4 regions of the Paenibacillus puldeungensis genome follow, and region 2 is predicted to be linked to each of the others. Evidence: riboswitches for the same ligand, from Rfam matches in the RefSeq annotation. Region 2 holds a riboswitch; each other region holds the start of a gene.

Evidence for each region. A riboswitch is a leader RNA that binds a small molecule or an ion and turns the genes downstream of it on or off. The one in region 2 is predicted to bind cyclic di-AMP.
Region 1: it holds a riboswitch for cyclic di-AMP, as region 2 does, so the genes downstream of both, ACFQ3W_RS13655 (hypothetical protein) here and ACFQ3W_RS25315 (ubiquitin-like domain-containing protein) in region 2, are expected to answer to the same signal.
Region 3: it holds a riboswitch for cyclic di-AMP, as region 2 does, so the genes downstream of both, ACFQ3W_RS22290 (KamA family radical SAM protein) here and ACFQ3W_RS25315 (ubiquitin-like domain-containing protein) in region 2, are expected to answer to the same signal.
Region 4: it holds a riboswitch for cyclic di-AMP, as region 2 does, so the genes downstream of both, ACFQ3W_RS13670 (hypothetical protein) here and ACFQ3W_RS25315 (ubiquitin-like domain-containing protein) in region 2, are expected to answer to the same signal.

The regions. Positions count from the first base shown of each region.
Region 1 is NZ_JBHTLM010000009.1:23,985-27,939, forward strand. It holds gene ACFQ3W_RS13635 (MTH1187 family thiamine-binding protein) at 213-512, shown strand; tRNA gene ACFQ3W_RS13640 (tRNA-Thr) at 620-692, shown strand; gene ACFQ3W_RS13645 (DUF445 domain-containing protein) at 792-2,045, opposite strand; gene ACFQ3W_RS13650 (hypothetical protein) at 1,933-2,187, opposite strand; gene ACFQ3W_RS13655 (hypothetical protein) at 2,180-2,692, opposite strand; cyclic di-AMP (ydaO/yuaA leader) riboswitch at 2,838-3,009, opposite strand; gene ACFQ3W_RS13660 (response regulator) at 3,169-3,870, opposite strand; gene ACFQ3W_RS13665 (ATP-binding protein) at 3,857-3,955, opposite strand, start outside.
Region 2 is NZ_JBHTLM010000035.1:15,386-19,340, reverse strand. It holds gene rnmV (ribonuclease M5) at 1-337, opposite strand, end outside; gene ACFQ3W_RS25315 (ubiquitin-like domain-containing protein) at 449-1,585, opposite strand; cyclic di-AMP (ydaO/yuaA leader) riboswitch at 1,842-2,051, opposite strand; gene ACFQ3W_RS25310 (TatD family hydrolase) at 2,256-3,035, opposite strand; gene ACFQ3W_RS25305 (HD domain-containing protein) at 3,052-3,955, opposite strand, start outside.
Region 3 is NZ_JBHTLM010000023.1:44,835-48,789, forward strand. It holds gene ACFQ3W_RS22285 (methyl-accepting chemotaxis protein) at 1-959, shown strand, start outside; gene ACFQ3W_RS22290 (KamA family radical SAM protein) at 1,061-2,215, opposite strand; cyclic di-AMP (ydaO/yuaA leader) riboswitch at 2,383-2,524, opposite strand; gene cobS (adenosylcobinamide-GDP ribazoletransferase) at 2,574-3,389, opposite strand; gene cobU (bifunctional adenosylcobinamide kinase/adenosylcobinamide-phosphate guanylyltransferase) at 3,386-3,955, opposite strand, start outside.
Region 4 is NZ_JBHTLM010000009.1:28,618-32,572, reverse strand. It holds gene kdpB (potassium-transporting ATPase subunit KdpB) at 1-39, opposite strand, end outside; gene kdpA (potassium-transporting ATPase subunit KdpA) at 62-1,741, opposite strand; gene kdpF (K(+)-transporting ATPase subunit F) at 1,769-1,846, opposite strand; gene ACFQ3W_RS13670 (hypothetical protein) at 1,973-2,377, opposite strand; cyclic di-AMP (ydaO/yuaA leader) riboswitch at 2,493-2,654, opposite strand; gene ACFQ3W_RS13665 (ATP-binding protein) at 3,167-3,955, shown strand, end outside.

The DNA of each region.
Region 1 (3,955 bases), on a different contig from region 2:
GCCATCCCCTTTCAACCTATTGTTAACTTTGTGATGGTTAAAATATACACTTTAGAGAATATTCCCGTCAAGGAATATTTCGTTTGAAGTAAGCTGAATAGGTGTTACTGCAAATATAAGAGAAGATGTGATACATCAGATTTGTAAAATACGCCTGCTAAAGTGGTAAAATAAATGGAGAGTGATTAACTTTGGACAAGGGGGACCACGGTATGGCTATTGCAGAAGTGACGATTATTCCGATCGGTACGGGGAGTACAAGTCTGAGTTCCTATGTAGCCGATTTGCAGCGGGTGCTGGGTAAGCAGGAGGGGATCACGTATACGCTGACCTCGATGAGCACAATTATTGAAGGTAACCTAGACAATGTATTTGCAGCTATTCGGGCGATTCACGAAGCACCTTTCCAAGCCGGGGCTGGTCGTGTATCAACGTCGATTAAAATCGATGACCGCCGGGATAAAGCAAGCTCATCCGAACAGAAGCTGCGTTCCGTACGCGAAAAATTATAGTTCTTGTGGGCAGGTAGGGAGAAAACACCCGACTTCCAGGAATTAGTTCTTGCATTATTTTTCAGAAGCGGTATAATAGTCTTTGTTTCACGCTAAAAAAGTTTTTCGCTGGTGTAGCTCAGCTGGTAGAGCAACGCATTCGTAATGCGTAGGTCGGGGGTTCGAATCCCTTCACCAGCATCCTAAACAATCTAAGCAGAACGCGGTCTTCGAGGTTTTCGGGGGCCGCGTTTTTTGTCTGCCGAAGCAAAACTTCTACCATTTTTCTACCCTTTGGCGCTATCTCGAAATCATAAGGGAAACTAAAGTGAGCATAAAACCCAGTATAAAACCGCAAAGGGCTCCATTGACGCGAATCCATTGCAAGTCTTTTCCAAGCTTTTCCTCAAGCATTATCACTAAAGACTCATCGTCCATTTGGTCCAGGTTATCCTTTACCAATTGACCTATAAGATGATGATTCGAAGCCGCCAGATTGATCAAATACTGCGTAAGACGGTCCTCCATGGACGCGAGAACCTCCGGCTTGCGACTCTTGATGAACCGGATTAAGGAACCGTATAGCGTAAAGATTTTGCGCCCCCCGGCTATGCGTTCTTCCTCCAGTCTCTCAAGCGCCGCCGCCCGTAAGTTTTCAATGCTTGAAGCCAGAAAATTCGTTCCATACTCTTCTTGTATTTGATTTATAGTCCAATTCCGGATAGTCTGCAGCTTATCTTCATCTTCAATGAGCCGAAGCAATGTGCTGCGCAGCTCCTGAATGAGCTTTTCGCGCAGAGGATTAGCCTCGTCCATAAGTTCTTTTGCCGCCGAAAGAGACAAATCCTGCAGAATTACACCTAGTTTATCTTCAGTCAAAAAGCCTGTTACAGCCTGAAGGAAAAATCCTTTGATTCCTTTGCTTTTCATTTCCGATAATTTCCGGTACGCCATGCTGCCGAGGAGTGCCCCTGTATTCTCCTGCTCCAGCCACTTGATTAGTCCCGTGGCCGCGAGGTCGATAACCTTGTAATCGTATCCGGAACGTACGGCTTGCAGATAGACATTTTTCGTTGCGGAGCTAATATCAACTTTACTAAGCCAGACGGATAATCCGTTTTGTAGATACGGAACGCATTTCTCTGCCGGCAGCTGCCGCAGCAGCGTTTCGCAGAAATTCAGTATGCCCAATCTGGTTTTCTTCCTGCTCAGTAATTTGGCTAGCATGAAGAATGACGTTTCCAAAACGTGAACGGACCGAAGCTTGGCTTCAATGCTTTGCTTATTTAAAAGCTCATTCTCAACGGCGGAAATCAACGAACGTGTAATTTTGTTTTTATTTTTTAGTAATAACGAAGTATGGGGGATAGGGATACCTAGTGGATGGCGAAATAATGCAGTAACCGCAAACCAATCGGCCATGCCCCCTACCAGACCTGCCTCAAAGCTCCCCTTCAACAATAGAATAAAAGTAGATTGGGGTAATAATAATGTGCCTATAAAGCCGCAAAACATAATGAATAGCGAGATGCTTGCCAAATATTTGGTGTTCATCTTTATGACCTCTTTCCGTCCCCTGTAGCTCGATTCTTATATTGTCTCCTTTAAGATTAATTGATAGACGATGGATTCGGCAAATTACGGTCGACCATGACGGAAAAAAGGCCGAGTCGGAATTGAGCTGATTTTTAACCATTCCGCTTTCCTCCCCAACCTTCCACCCATTTAAGGTCAATATGGTGAGCTGCCGCAGCTTTTTCAATGCAACATTGGATTTCCGCTTCGTTTTCACAAACGGCAGAATGCTCAATCCATACGGTATATTTTGTTTTGTGAACAATGGATAAATGAACAGGAAATGATTTTTGAAATTTTAAGACGTACCAGCCTGAAGACATATTCCTCCATGGTTTTTTAAAAGCGGATAGAAGCGGAAGCTGTCGGTGTTCGGACCAATCTTGTTCCTGCTGTTGTTTTCTGATTTTTTGATAGATCTCATGCACGATCTCCATATCCATGCATGCTTGGCAGGATGCCTGAGCACCGAATTGGCGAAGGATCTCGATTTTGCTTTCACCAAAACCATAGCCGACGACCAATCTTTGGCCGTGTTCCTCATACCAAAGCGCTCCGAAACGCAGATAACGCAAACTAACCGGGTCCAGCAGATCCCGATGTGTCCCCAAATAATAAGCCCTCATGTTTATTGGTCCTCCGTCGGCTTAGAACGTAATAAAGTTCTTTTGGCCGTATGATTACAGAAAAAAACCACAGACAGAGAACAAACCTCTGCTGCGGTCTGCGAGGACAGGCAAAAAAGCCTGGCGCAAAAGCATGGCAAAATAAAGGTTCTCTCTGCTACGCTTACGAGGTTAGCTGCCGGATTCGGGCGGTGAGAGTCGCCCTACCTTATGAGACGGAAAGTCGTCTCTTTTCGGATTCACCCCAAATGGACCGTACCTTGCGATCCGATGGTTCCCCCGCTTCCCGTATAACGGGAATTCAGCGTTCGTTTAAACCGAATCATACTACTTCTCAAATCCTTTTGTAAAAGCGCCGAAAGATGCCTGAAGATAAAGAAAAAGGAAATTCAAGCTTCAGTACAAATGAAATGAGAAAAAAATACATTTATGAACATTTCTCGTGCATCTTACTCACGATAGCTAAGATTTCAGCTCTATTCCTGAGGAAGAAGACGATATCCGATTCCGGGCTCCGTAACGATTAATTTGGGCTGCGTCGAGTCCTTTTCCAGTTTCTTACGCAGGTGTCCGATGTATACCCTCAGGTAGTGGCTTTCGGACTCATCATAATGGCTGCCCCAAACCTGCTGAAGCAATTGCCGCTGCGTTACGATCTTTCCGGCGTTGGAGGCTAGAACCTTCAGAAGGTCATATTCTGTCGGAGTCAGCTTAATGCGTTCTCCATTCAATTCTACAATTCGCTGCGCCAAATCGATGGTTAGTTCGCCAAGCTGAAGGATAGGTTCGTTTGCCGATTTAGCTGCATGACGCAGGGCCACACGAATTCTGGCAACCAGTTCACCCATGCTGAATGGCTTGGTCACATAATCGTCGGCGCCGTTGTCCAATGCCACGATCTTGTCTTCCTCTCTGTCTTTGGCCGTCAGTACAATGATCGGCACGTTTGACCAGTCCCGTATGCGGGCTAACACCTCCATACCGGGCATGTCCGGCAGTCCGAGATCAAGCACGATCAGATCCGGATGAGCCAAAGAGGCTTGCAGCACACCTTCCTCTCCTGTAGACGCTTCGTGAATTGAATATTGATGCGCCTGTAAGGTCACTTTCAGAAGTTTACGAATTTGAGGTTCGTCATCGACAATTAATATACGAGATCCATGATTATTTATGGTCATCATTCTCCGCCCCTTTTCCTTGCGGTTCAGAATATATTCCATACTGCTTGCTTAAGGGCAGCGTTATCGTAATTACGATCCCTTG
Region 2 (3,955 bases):
CCGGAGCTTCACTTCGCACCTTGGAAAGTGCTTCACGGATCGCTTCCGGCGAGGCGTTCTCGATGCCGATATCCCCCCGCTTGGTCGCGTCAGCCTCGCGCAGGAATGCATGTTTGCAGCCAGGAACCCGATTTGCGATAATTTTACGGATTCGCTCCCCTGCATGATCGGGATCGGTAAAAATGATCACTCCGCGCCGCTCCTGGGCCAAGGCGATTTTCTTCAACGTCATCTCGTTAATCGCCGAGCCCCCAGTCTCAATCGTATCCGCCTCAACCGCTCGCTTTACCGCAACGGTGTCATCCCGGCCCTCTACCACGATGACCTCTTTAATCATGATCCGTCTTCCCTTCTAATAACAAAAAGAAGAGGAATAAATCCTCTTCTAATCCAATGTCTTATTCATCATCCTAATAGTATCTCATTCCCCATGCAAAGTAAAACAAGGTTAGTTCAATTCCGGCTTCGTCGGACCGATTACGTATACCGTGCGCCCCTTCTTCTTGCCGAAATGATTTGCCGCTTTTAACGTGTCATAATACACGTCGATTTTGTGGCCATTGATGGCCCCACCGGTATCTTCCGCTTTACGGAAACCGATGCCCTCTATGAATACCCACCAGCCGAGTGGAACGACATCCTTATCGACGGCTATCGTTCTGCCTTCCGCTACTCGAGTGCCGGAAGCGGTGCGGGTGCCAATACCGTCCTCCTCAGCCGAATAGGCAGTCAGAGTGACGTTCTTCAGTGCCTTTTTATATTTAAATGAGACGCCGCCCTTGGTCGTCAAACCGCCGATACTTACCGCCCCCGCTTTACGCGTAATGCTGGCAGACAGAACGGCTGTCGGCTGCTTCGTACCGACCGCAACGATTTTTGGCTTGGCGTTTTTGGATACCGCTTTTCCTACCCAACGCTTCGCCACAAACTTTCCGTCTTCAAAAACTTTCTCTATGCTGTGAATAACCAACCCTTGGCTGCCTTGTTGGACAACCTTGGTTTTGCCCTTTAGAAGAGTAGCATCTTCCTTCTTTACGACCTTAAAGGGTATAGCTTCTTTCTTCTGCACGGTTTGCTTGTTGACCCGAACGATTTGGATATTTAGATTGGCCGAAACCTCACTGTCCAAGGCAGGGGTTACCTTATCGTCCTTCTGCAGCCTCACACCAAGTTCAGAAACGGCATCCTCAACTTTGGCTTTTGTTGTGAAATGAACCTTTGTGGTTCCATCCAAACTCACTTTAACCGGCACCGCGCGTACGATGACGATACGGTCCCCGTCACCAAGTGAGCTGTTCAGTGGCCGCGAAATGGTATCTTTCGGATGGAGCTGAATGGATTGTTCGTTCAGCACCTCTGCTACCTTTGATTCCTTGGTCTCAACGGCTTGCGCTTTACCGTCAACAACCAGCGATACTTTTTTATGATCTTGGCCGAAAAGCCAGATCAGGATGATGAAGATTACCGCGATGGCCAGAACGCCGACGAGCGTAATCTGGCGTAAATTCTCATGCTTCCATCGCATTGCGTAAGACATGCTGGATGAGCGTGATTCATGGGTCTCCCCTTTGTGGAAAATGCCCATTTCTTCCGTCCTCCTTCATAGTCCCGCCGTCTAGGTCGATGCATGATAACGTTTGACGTGACTACAGTTTTTTTACGAAACGAGTGAAGATTCCCCTCATTTCGCATCCTGCCCCAGTCTGTTCGGCATTTGTCACCTCCTGTTTATCAACAGTATGATGACCCTATTACTTTTATTCAAAACAAAAGAAGCCAAAGAAAGAGTTAGAGGAACTCCTTCGTGGCTTCTTGAACGTCTTGGTGTAATAGCTGCACGAGTTACCTCTCTTATTACGCTTACGAGGTTAGCTGTCGGATTCGGACGAAAGAGAGCCGCCCGTTCTCAGTCATTCGCTCATGGCGCAACGACCTTGAATTCACCCCTAAGACTCTGTAAAGAAATCAATTACAGAAATGGCCAGAACATACTGATCCAGATCTGCATCGGTTCCCCCGTTCTCCTCTCGGAGATTCAGCGAGACTGGTTCATGGAACCAGAGATTGAATGGCTGTTTCAGCTTCCAAGCTGAGCCAAAAACAATCACTGAAAAAATTCTATCCTGTTTCGATGCATGTTGTAAAGGACGAATCAACCACGTTTTTTTAAAAAAATGGTTAAAAAAATGTAATGAACTCGTTTTTATTGTTTAAAATACATTAATCTTTCGAAAATACTCCTTTTTTCATCCCTTTTACTCCGAAATACTCGGGATTCCAAATCGTTCCAGTGCATTTCGGGTTGTAATTTCGGCGATTTCCTCCACCGATACCCCTTTAAGCTCTGCTGCTGCTTCCGCAACCAAACGAACGTTAGCCGACTCATTCCTCTTCCCACGATATGGGTGCGGTGTGAGATAAGGGGAATCTGTTTCGATCAATAATCGATCCATCGGCGTCTTAATCAGAACCTCTTTCGGAGTTTTGGCATTTTTAAACGTGATCGGACCACCGAAAGATAAATGGAACCCCAAATCCAGGCACATTTTGGCGATTTCCCAGCTTCCTGAAAAAGAATGAAGAACTCCGCCGATCTCGCTTGCCTTTTCTTCGCGAAGAATGCGGACAACATCCTCATGGGCATCCCGATTATGGATACAAATTGGCATCCCGAGGCTTCGGGCTAGTCCAATTTGCTTACGGAACACGTCCTGTTGGACATCTTTAGGTGACGTATCCCAATAATAATCGAGCCCGATCTCCCCGATGGCAACTACTTTTTCGTGTTCGCACAATTGTGCAATCCAGTCCAAATCCCCTTCGCGCATCGTTATCGCATCCTGCGGATGCCAGCCGACGGCCGCATAAATAAAATCATACGATTCGGCGAGCTTCATGGTTGTAGGGATTGTGTCGCGGTTAAAGCCGATGTTGATCATCCGCGAAACCCCTTGCTCCAAAGCCCGTGCGATCGTTTCCTCGCGATCGTCATCAAACTCCGGAGCGTCCAGATGAGTATGTGTATCAATAAGCATTAGCCTTAGGTACCTCCTAACGTTTCTGTTCGAATATTTGGGCAATATCACGAGGCAAACGATCCAAAGTTGCGTTTATTTTATTATCAGGATAGTACAAATAATTTTTGCCTCGTCTTAGCCCGCTAATGGAGCGAACGATATCGGATACTTCCGATATTTCCCGCAACCTGTTCTGATGATCCAAAAGTAAAATTTGCTTTTCCTTGGACGCTTCGTCCGGTCGGAACACATCATACGGCAGATCGCTTGGAAAATCAATTTCCAAATCGTATTCAGGATCTAATCCGGCCTCAGCAAACGCGAGACGAATATCCTGGATACGATCTACATCGCATGATTCAAGTTCTACATATTTATACAATTTGCGATCCAAAAAGCGAGTGCAAAGTTCGCTCAGCAAGGTGTCGGATTCATTCTTCCACTGCATGAAGGCAGTTTGCATCAGCGCTTCGTCCAGCAAGAGATAATCACGGACGCTTAATTCTCCTTGAAATAGTCCAGGGAGGGGGTCTGGCAGGAAGAGGAACTCATGGCCTTGTCCATACAGTTGCTTCGCCCGGCGCAAAATTTGCCGCAATATAATCTCTGAACTCCGGGTAACCGGATGAAAGTAAACTTGCCAGTACATTTGATAACGGGACATTAAATAGTCTTCCACGGCATGCATGCCCGACTCTTTGACAACTACCCGCCCTTGGTAGGGACGAAGCATTCTCAAAATGCGGTCCATGTCAATTGTACCGTAATTGACGCCAGTAAAGTATGCATCCCTGAGCAAATAATCCATCCGATCGGCATCAAGGGGACTTGACACCAAATTGACAACAATCGGGTTATCGTAATCTTTCCGAATGACCGACGCCACCTTCTCAGGAAAACCATCCCCAATCGTCCGCAGGACCGAGCTAACCTCCGTA
Region 3 (3,955 bases), on a different contig from region 2:
GCTTCCGTACGATGTCGAATCAGCTTAAAGAGATGTTCTCTAAAGTCATGGAAACATCTCAAACCGTTGTGAGCGGCTCGGATCACCTGGCGAAATCAGTTACTACCTTCGAGGACTTGATCACCCGCTCTAATGCAGCCACGCGTGAAATTGAATCAGGGAGCATAATGATTGCCTCGGCTGCGGCGGAGAATGCACGAGCCATGGAGGAAATTTCTGAAGGAGTTCAGCACATTGCAACCTCTTCTGCAGAGGTTACCGAACGGATCGGTCAAGCCGCCAAGGAAGCTGGAGATGGCAATGACCTTGCACAAACCGCAGTGCTGCAAATGCAGCAGGTTGAAGATGCTGCAGATCAAACCCTGACGCACATCCGTGTTTTGAACGAACGCTCTGAATCCATTGCGAGTGTGGTCGGAACGATTACTGAAATCACGAAGCAGATTAATATTCTTGCCTTAAACGCTGCGATCGAAGCGGCTCGAGCCGGTGAAAACGGCAAGGGATTTGCCGTCGTGGCCGAGGAAGTGCGGAAGCTGGCTGAGCAATCGCGCCTCGCCATGGAAGAAATCGGGGAATATTTGCTGAGCATTCGCGAGGAATCGGAAAACTCTGTCAACGCTATGCACCGCGCCAGTCAAGAAATTGTGTCCGGTACCGACCGGGTAAAGAAAGCTGGGCTTGCCTTCGAACAATTAACCCGGCTCATTGACAATATCAATTTGACGATCCAATCTGTATCCGCCTCTACGCAAGAGGTGTCCGCCGGTACGGAGGAAGTCACCGCCTCTGTAGAGGAATCGGCAAACATTACAGCCAAATCGCTTGAGAACATGGAACAAATTTCGAAATATTCCGAGCAACAGCTCAGCGAAATGGAATCACACGCCAAAACAGTTCGCTCGCTGCATGAGCAAGCTTTGTCCCTAAGAGAGTCCATTGGGAAGTTTCAAGTGTAGCTGGCACAATTGCTGATTACCAGTAGAAGACGTACTCCATGCACCGAAGCCGGTCAAGGGAGTACGTCTTTTTTGATACATTATATATTTGCGTTTGAGCCCTACACGCCAATATCTGATAGTTCAAGCGCAGTCTGGCAGCTATCCTTCTTACTCTCCGGTTTCCTCCAGTACGCCCCGCTCCCCGGCAGATCATCAAACCATGCGGCATCGTCCGGGCATTCTAGCACCATAAACTTGCCGTATTCGTTATCGCGGGATTGGTGATACTTCAAATAGGCTTGACCGTTTTCAATCGCCAATATCTCTATTTTGCCCGAGGCATGACTCATGGATAGACGAACGCGTTTCCCAAGCCCTGAAGTTCGTGCTTTGGCTTCCTCCACAAGGCTGTATGCCCGTTTAAGCGGGATAACAAAATCAGAGTTTCCGGCCACTGGGCGGTTGATGAAAAAATAATACGGTGTCACGCCTGCCCAAGATAAGCGGTCTAGCAGATCTCCTAGAACGGCAGAATCATCGTTAATGCCTTTAAGAATTGGTGTTTGATTAACGACGATCGCTCCGGCATCATGCAGCGCTTGAAAACCACGTACGGCCTCCGGCGTAATTTCGCGGGGATGGTTAATATGAGCCATGACATAAATCCGCTTCTCCACGCTCGAGAATTCCTTGATTAGCTCGAGCAGCTCGGGATCTTCGTAAATGCGCATTGGATTGAACACCGGAATTTTGGAGCCGAGGCGTATGATTTTAACATGCTCGATGGACCGTAGTTTCTCCAGTATGGTACGAAGCTTCTTTGTGGCAAGAATGAGACTGTCGCCGCCAGTCAGAAGTACATTGTTAATTTCGGGGTGGTTAGCAATATACTCAATGCCTGGAGTCACGTCGGACATCGCTTCCTTCACATCATTGCGGAACAGCCGTTTTCGGAAACAGTATCGACAGTATGAACCACATACCTCGGACACGATTAACAAAGCAGTTGTCCGATATTTGTGCTGGCAGCCAGGAACAACATAATTGGCGGCTTCGTCGGAGGCATCCCAGCGCCCATACTCCTTGAGTTCTCCCGTGTTTGGGATAACCAGCTTGCGGATCGGATCCTCAGGATCATTCCAGTCAATGAGTTTCAGATAATAGTCGTTTGCTCGAAATACGAATTTGTCGGTGATGGGACGTAGTTCTTCACGCTCATGTTCGAATAACTGTTTCACCTTTTCAATGTCGGTAATAAACTTGGGCTGTGCCATGCTCGATCTCCTCCTTTGAATGTGACGATTCGTAATGAAGAGAAGCGAGAAACCAATCGCAGTGAATGATATAGCACTCCGCCTTAATTTCGCGGTGAGAGGTCTTATAAAAAAACAAAAAGACCCTATAAAAAGGGTCAATGATGGATGACTGAAAATATGAGGAATTATGACCCATCCACTGCAAACGAGGTTAGCTGACGGGCTCGGGAAAGATGGATCCCTACGTTCTGATGTAAACGATTCGCCCCAATGATTGGTTCCCCCGCTTTTCGACTTTACTCATCGAAAACTAAGCGTATTATTATGTTAACTCAAATTTGGAGGCGTTGTCAAAGTTTGTTGTTAAGGTCGCGTATCACCGAAACAAAATCACTGCGAAAAGGAGCAATAAGACCTCCAGTCCTTCGTTCAATGCCCCATAGGTATCGCCGGTTAATCCGCCAAGTTTTGCGTTTATGCGGCGGGCTGCCCAGGTCCCCATCCCCCAAGCAAGTATAGGGTGGAGCAAAAAATAGAAGAGCAGCTGCAGCCAGGGTAGCTCAGTCCCTCTCCCCACCAAAGAGATTTCTGCCAGCAGCATACCTGATGCCGATAGCAGGAATGCGAGCACGCCAGAATGGACAGCAGCACGGGTTTCAAAACCCTGAAAATGACTAGCTAGGCCTTCACCCTGCCGGGCCTTAGGCCATGTCCGCATCGCCCAAGTCATGAACCATCGGCTCCATACTGGTGCCGTCATGAAGGCCAGCCCGGTGTAAAAGGGGCCTTTTTCCAGCAAGGAGACAATAAGCGACATTTTGAGAAGTAGCAGCAATACGCAAGCCATTACTCCCATCGCACCGACTCGGCTATCCTTCATAATTTCCAGCATTTTATCCCGGGATCTATAGCTGAGCAATCCGTCGGCGGTGTCCATCCAGCCGTCCAAATGAAGCCCGCCGGTAATCCATACCCAAACTACGAGTGTCAGGACCGCAGCAGGGAGCGCAGGGAGCGCCAAAGAGAATATAGCGGCTGCAGCCCAGATCAGTAATCCGATCACCGCTCCCACAAGCGGATAGTACTTTGCGCTTCTGCGCAGCAGATCGGGCGTAAAATCGAGCTCCACACGGATCGGAAACCTGGACAAAAATTGAAAGGCAGCTAATATCGGACGATCCTTCCGGCTCATAATCGATACTCCCTGCTTTTTAATTCAATGGGAATTCCGGCAGTAACGAGAAAAAACTGATCCGAAATGTCGGCGATTGTCTGGTTCAGCATTCCTGCTAAATCACGGTACAGCCTTCCTAACGGATATTCCGGGACGATCCCGCTTCCTACCTCATTGGTTACCAGAACAATGGTACCTGGAAAAGCAGCGACAGCAGAGGCAAGACGGTCGATCTCCTGTTTAACGACTTCGGTAGAGGAAGAAAACTCCTCGGACTCGGCACTAAGCAACACGTTCGATAACCAGAGGGTCAGACAGTCTACAAGTACATAGGGATGGAGATGGGGATGGCCATCCGGTAATGCCGAAGCTTGATCCTTTCCCAGTTTGGATACCAGATCCGGTAAATGCAAAGGCTCCTCGACCGTTGTCCACGGATAGCCGCTGCTCTCCCTCTGCTGCCGATGCAAAGATATGCGGTTTTCCATCTCCTCATCGAAAGCTTGTCCGGTAGCCACATATACCGCGGCCGGAGCATGCTTCATGCACCAGCGTTCAGCAAACGTACTTTTTCCGCTTCGGGC
Region 4 (3,955 bases), on a different contig from region 2:
CGGACCGGAGAACATGCTTTTTTTACGTCTTTCGTTCATGGCAACTTCACCCCATTTCTTATTAGCGAATCGTCAGATGCTCAGCGACCGGCCCCAGGGCAATCACCGGCAGGAAGGTCAGCGCGCCGATCAAAATGACGGTGCCGATCAACAGGACCGTGAACAGCACGTTATCCGTGCGGAACGTGCCGATCGTCTCCGGCACCCATTGCTTGCGCGTCAGCGATCCGGCAACGGCGAGCATCGCGATCATCGATATATATCGCCCGAAAAACATCACAAGACCGGTCGTAATGTTCCAAAACGGCGTATTGTCCGCCAGCCCCTCGAAGCCGGAGCCGTTGTTTGCGGCCGACGATGTATATTCGTACAGCACCTGCGAGATGCCGTGGAAGCCGGGATTCGATATTGCCCCCTGGCCGAGATCGGTCAGGAAGGCGATTGCCGTCGGCGCCAGAATAATGAACGGATGCACCAGAATCGCAATCGCGATCAGCTTCATCTCACGCGGCTCAATCTTGCGGCCAAGGAACTCCGGCGTGCGGCCGACCATCAGTCCGCAGATGAATACGGCGAGTATGGCATACATCAGCATATTGACCAGTCCGACGCCTTTTCCGCCGAATACGACGTTCAGCATCATCTCCGCCAGCGGCACCAGACCGCCGAGCGGGGTCAGCGTATCGTGCATATTGTTGACCGTGCCGGTCGTCGCTGCCGTCGTCACGGTAGTGAACAGCGCAGATTGGGCAATGCCGAAGCGTACCTCTTTCCCCTCCATGCTGCCCTGTGAAGCATCGATACCAAACGCGTTCAGCGCCGGATTGCCGCTCTTCTCGGCTGTATAGACAACGGTAAGGAATACGAGGAACAAAACCATCATCGCCGAGAATATAACCCACCCCTGCTTGCGGCTCTTTGCGAATCTGCCGTACATAAAAGGCAGCGCCGCGGGCAACGACCACATCGACAGGATCTCGATCACATTGGTCAGCGGGCTCGGATTCTCAAACGGATGCGCCGAGTTGGCACCCATGAAGCCGCCGCCGTTGGTACCCAAATGCTTGATCGACTCCAGCGAGGCGATAGGCCCGATGGCGATATGCTGCGTCGTACCCTGCAGCGTCGTTACCGTCAGCGTAGGATCAAGCGTCTGCGGTACCTGCAGCGCGACCAGCACGAGCGTGACGATCACCGCCAGCGGAAAAAAAATCCGCGTATGCGCCTTGACGAAATCCTCAAAGAAGTTACCCAGCGTCTTGCCCTTGCTTGTAATGCCCCGGACAAACGCGACCGCTACCGAGAAGCCGGTAGCTGCTGACGTAAACATCATCATCATGATCACGGCCATTTGAGTGAAATAGGTCAGCCCTGTCTCGCCGCTGTAATGCTGCAGGTTTGTGTTCGTAATGAAGCTTATAACCGTGTTCAGCACCAGCGTTGGCTCCATATTGCCGGTATCGTTCGGATTAAGCGGCAAGCCGCTCTGCACCCGCAGCAGCAAGTAACTTACCGCGACGAGTACGAAGTTGGTTGCGATAAAGCTAACCGCGTACCGCTTCCAGCTCATGCCCGCGCGATTCTTCAACCCGATGATCGCATAGATAGGCTTCTCGGCCCACCCAAATATTTTATCCGTACGATTAGGTTCGTTAGAGAAGACGTGATACAAATAATTCCCGAGCGGTTTGGCAATCAGCATCAAGATGCCGATCACAATTACAATTTGAAATATATCCATGACCGTTCCTCCCACTAAAAAAACTCATTAAAACTTTTCCGGATGAAGCAAGGCATAGATCAGGTAGATCAGCAATGCAAGCGTGAAAATCAACACGATTGTCATTCGCGTTCGCCTCCCGCATCCTCTATCGTTCTTCCGCACCAAACGACAAACCCGATCACAAGCGCGAAGGCTGCGGTCAACGTTAGTATCATCCCAATATCCAGCATCACGACACTCCTCCAATAGTTAATCAGTCAGATCGCTGAGTAGAAACCCGACTTCCCCGTTTTTTGTGTATACCACATAGGAAGCACCGAGTTTTTTATAAATCGCCTCGGGATGCCACGTGGTCGTCACAACAGTTGTCGCTTTGCAGGAAAACCGGGCAACAAACTGCAAATACTGGCAGCTCAACGGTAGACTGGACTCAAAAATGAAAACTCGCCCGATCGGAAATACAGGCATCTCCCCTGCCTTATTACGGGTAGTACTTACACGCAAAATCTCATTTACTCCGATTTCCCTCAGCAGCTTTTCTTCCCTTTTGTTATTGGTTAAGGCTGCTACCGGAACGTTTTGATGCATAAGCAACCGAATGAAGTTTCTCCCCGCTTTATTTGAAGCGGCCACTAAAATACGGCTTTTCTCCATGCGCTCCTCCTCCTAATCAAGGAAAAAGGCAACAAAAAAGAAGCTTTGGAAAAGAGGAACCTTTTCCGCGGCTTCTTGATCATGACGCAGTCATCCTGATCGGCTCGCGACAAATGTTGCCTCTCCAATACGCTTACGAGGTTAGCTGACGGATTCGGGCGTGAGAGTCGCCCTACACCCTGCACCGAAAGTGCCTGGTGATTCACCCCATGAAGCCGATTGCGGCTTCCATTGGTTCCCCCGTTCCTTAACATCAAGGACTCAGCGTTTATAAATCATTATTTATAAAAATCAATTACAAGCGGTTGATTCATCCTCTCCCTCAAAAAAACATGCTTCGTTTCGCCTGCGGGTTAGCTGACGGCTTCGGGCGGTGAGAGACGCCCTATCTTCGGTTTAAATGATTCATGAGCGAAGAAATCCGTCCCAAACAGTTCTGATCAACTTGCTCTCACACACAAGCTTTCAGTCCGTTTACTCCCCCGTTTTTGATCGGCACCCCAATTCAGAATCGAATAGCAATTCAACTCATGGACCGTATCTTACTCTTCGGAATTTTTTTTGTAAAACGTCACAGTTCGAATATTCGTTGAAATATGGAATATTAAGATTAAGTTAGCGTTATCAAAACGGAGAATCTTCAATTTTCTCTCAAATACTCATGATTATAGGACTTTTCACGCATTTTTATGGAATTTTTACACCTATAACCGGTTTATTTTATTTCTTTTTTACATTACCCTAAACTTATAGTAGGAACGGATACATGACAGACAGGAAGGGGTAAAAATGCACAAAATGCACAAGCTGAAAACGATCTGGATGCCTTATGTAAGCATCACACTGCTCATCGCTTGCATGACCGTCGCAATGCATCCATTCGGTCTTGCTTTTGATTTAGTCAATGTAGCGCTTCTTTTTTTGCTACCTGTACTTCTAAGCGCCGCCTTTTGGGGACTACGTCCTGCTTTGTACGCAGCCGTTTTGGGGGTTCTGGCTTTCGATTTCTTCTTCGTTTCTCCCTTTCTGAGTTTCGGTATAACGGACTTGCGCTATTTAATTTCATTCGGCGTTTATTTGGCAGTCGCCACGTTAACGGCCAGCCTGGCGGTAAAGCTGAAACGGCAACTGCTCTACTCCAAGCAGAGGGAGGCGCACACAGCCGTACTTTATGAGCTCAGCCAGCAGATGAGCAATATTACAGACATTCACTCCTTGTTAGACAATGTCTCCCGGCAAGTTTCACAAACCATAGGTTCGGAGAACGCAATTTATTTGCCGGATGAACAGAACAATCTGGTGCTAACCCACCGTTCCGACGTTCATAGTGATTGGGGACAGGGTGAAACGGAAAAAGTGATTGCGAAGCTGGCGTTCGATCATGGCGAAGCAGTTGGATACGGAACCCATACCCTGAGAGACTCTTCGGGACACTACATGCCGCTGCGAACCGAAGACCATGTGCATGGGGTACTGGCGCTCAATTTGAAAGAGCGGAGAATCGGTTTCACAACCGAACAACAGCGTATGCTGCAAGCCCTTGGCGGTTTGACCGCCAGCGCTATAGCTCGCGTGAAA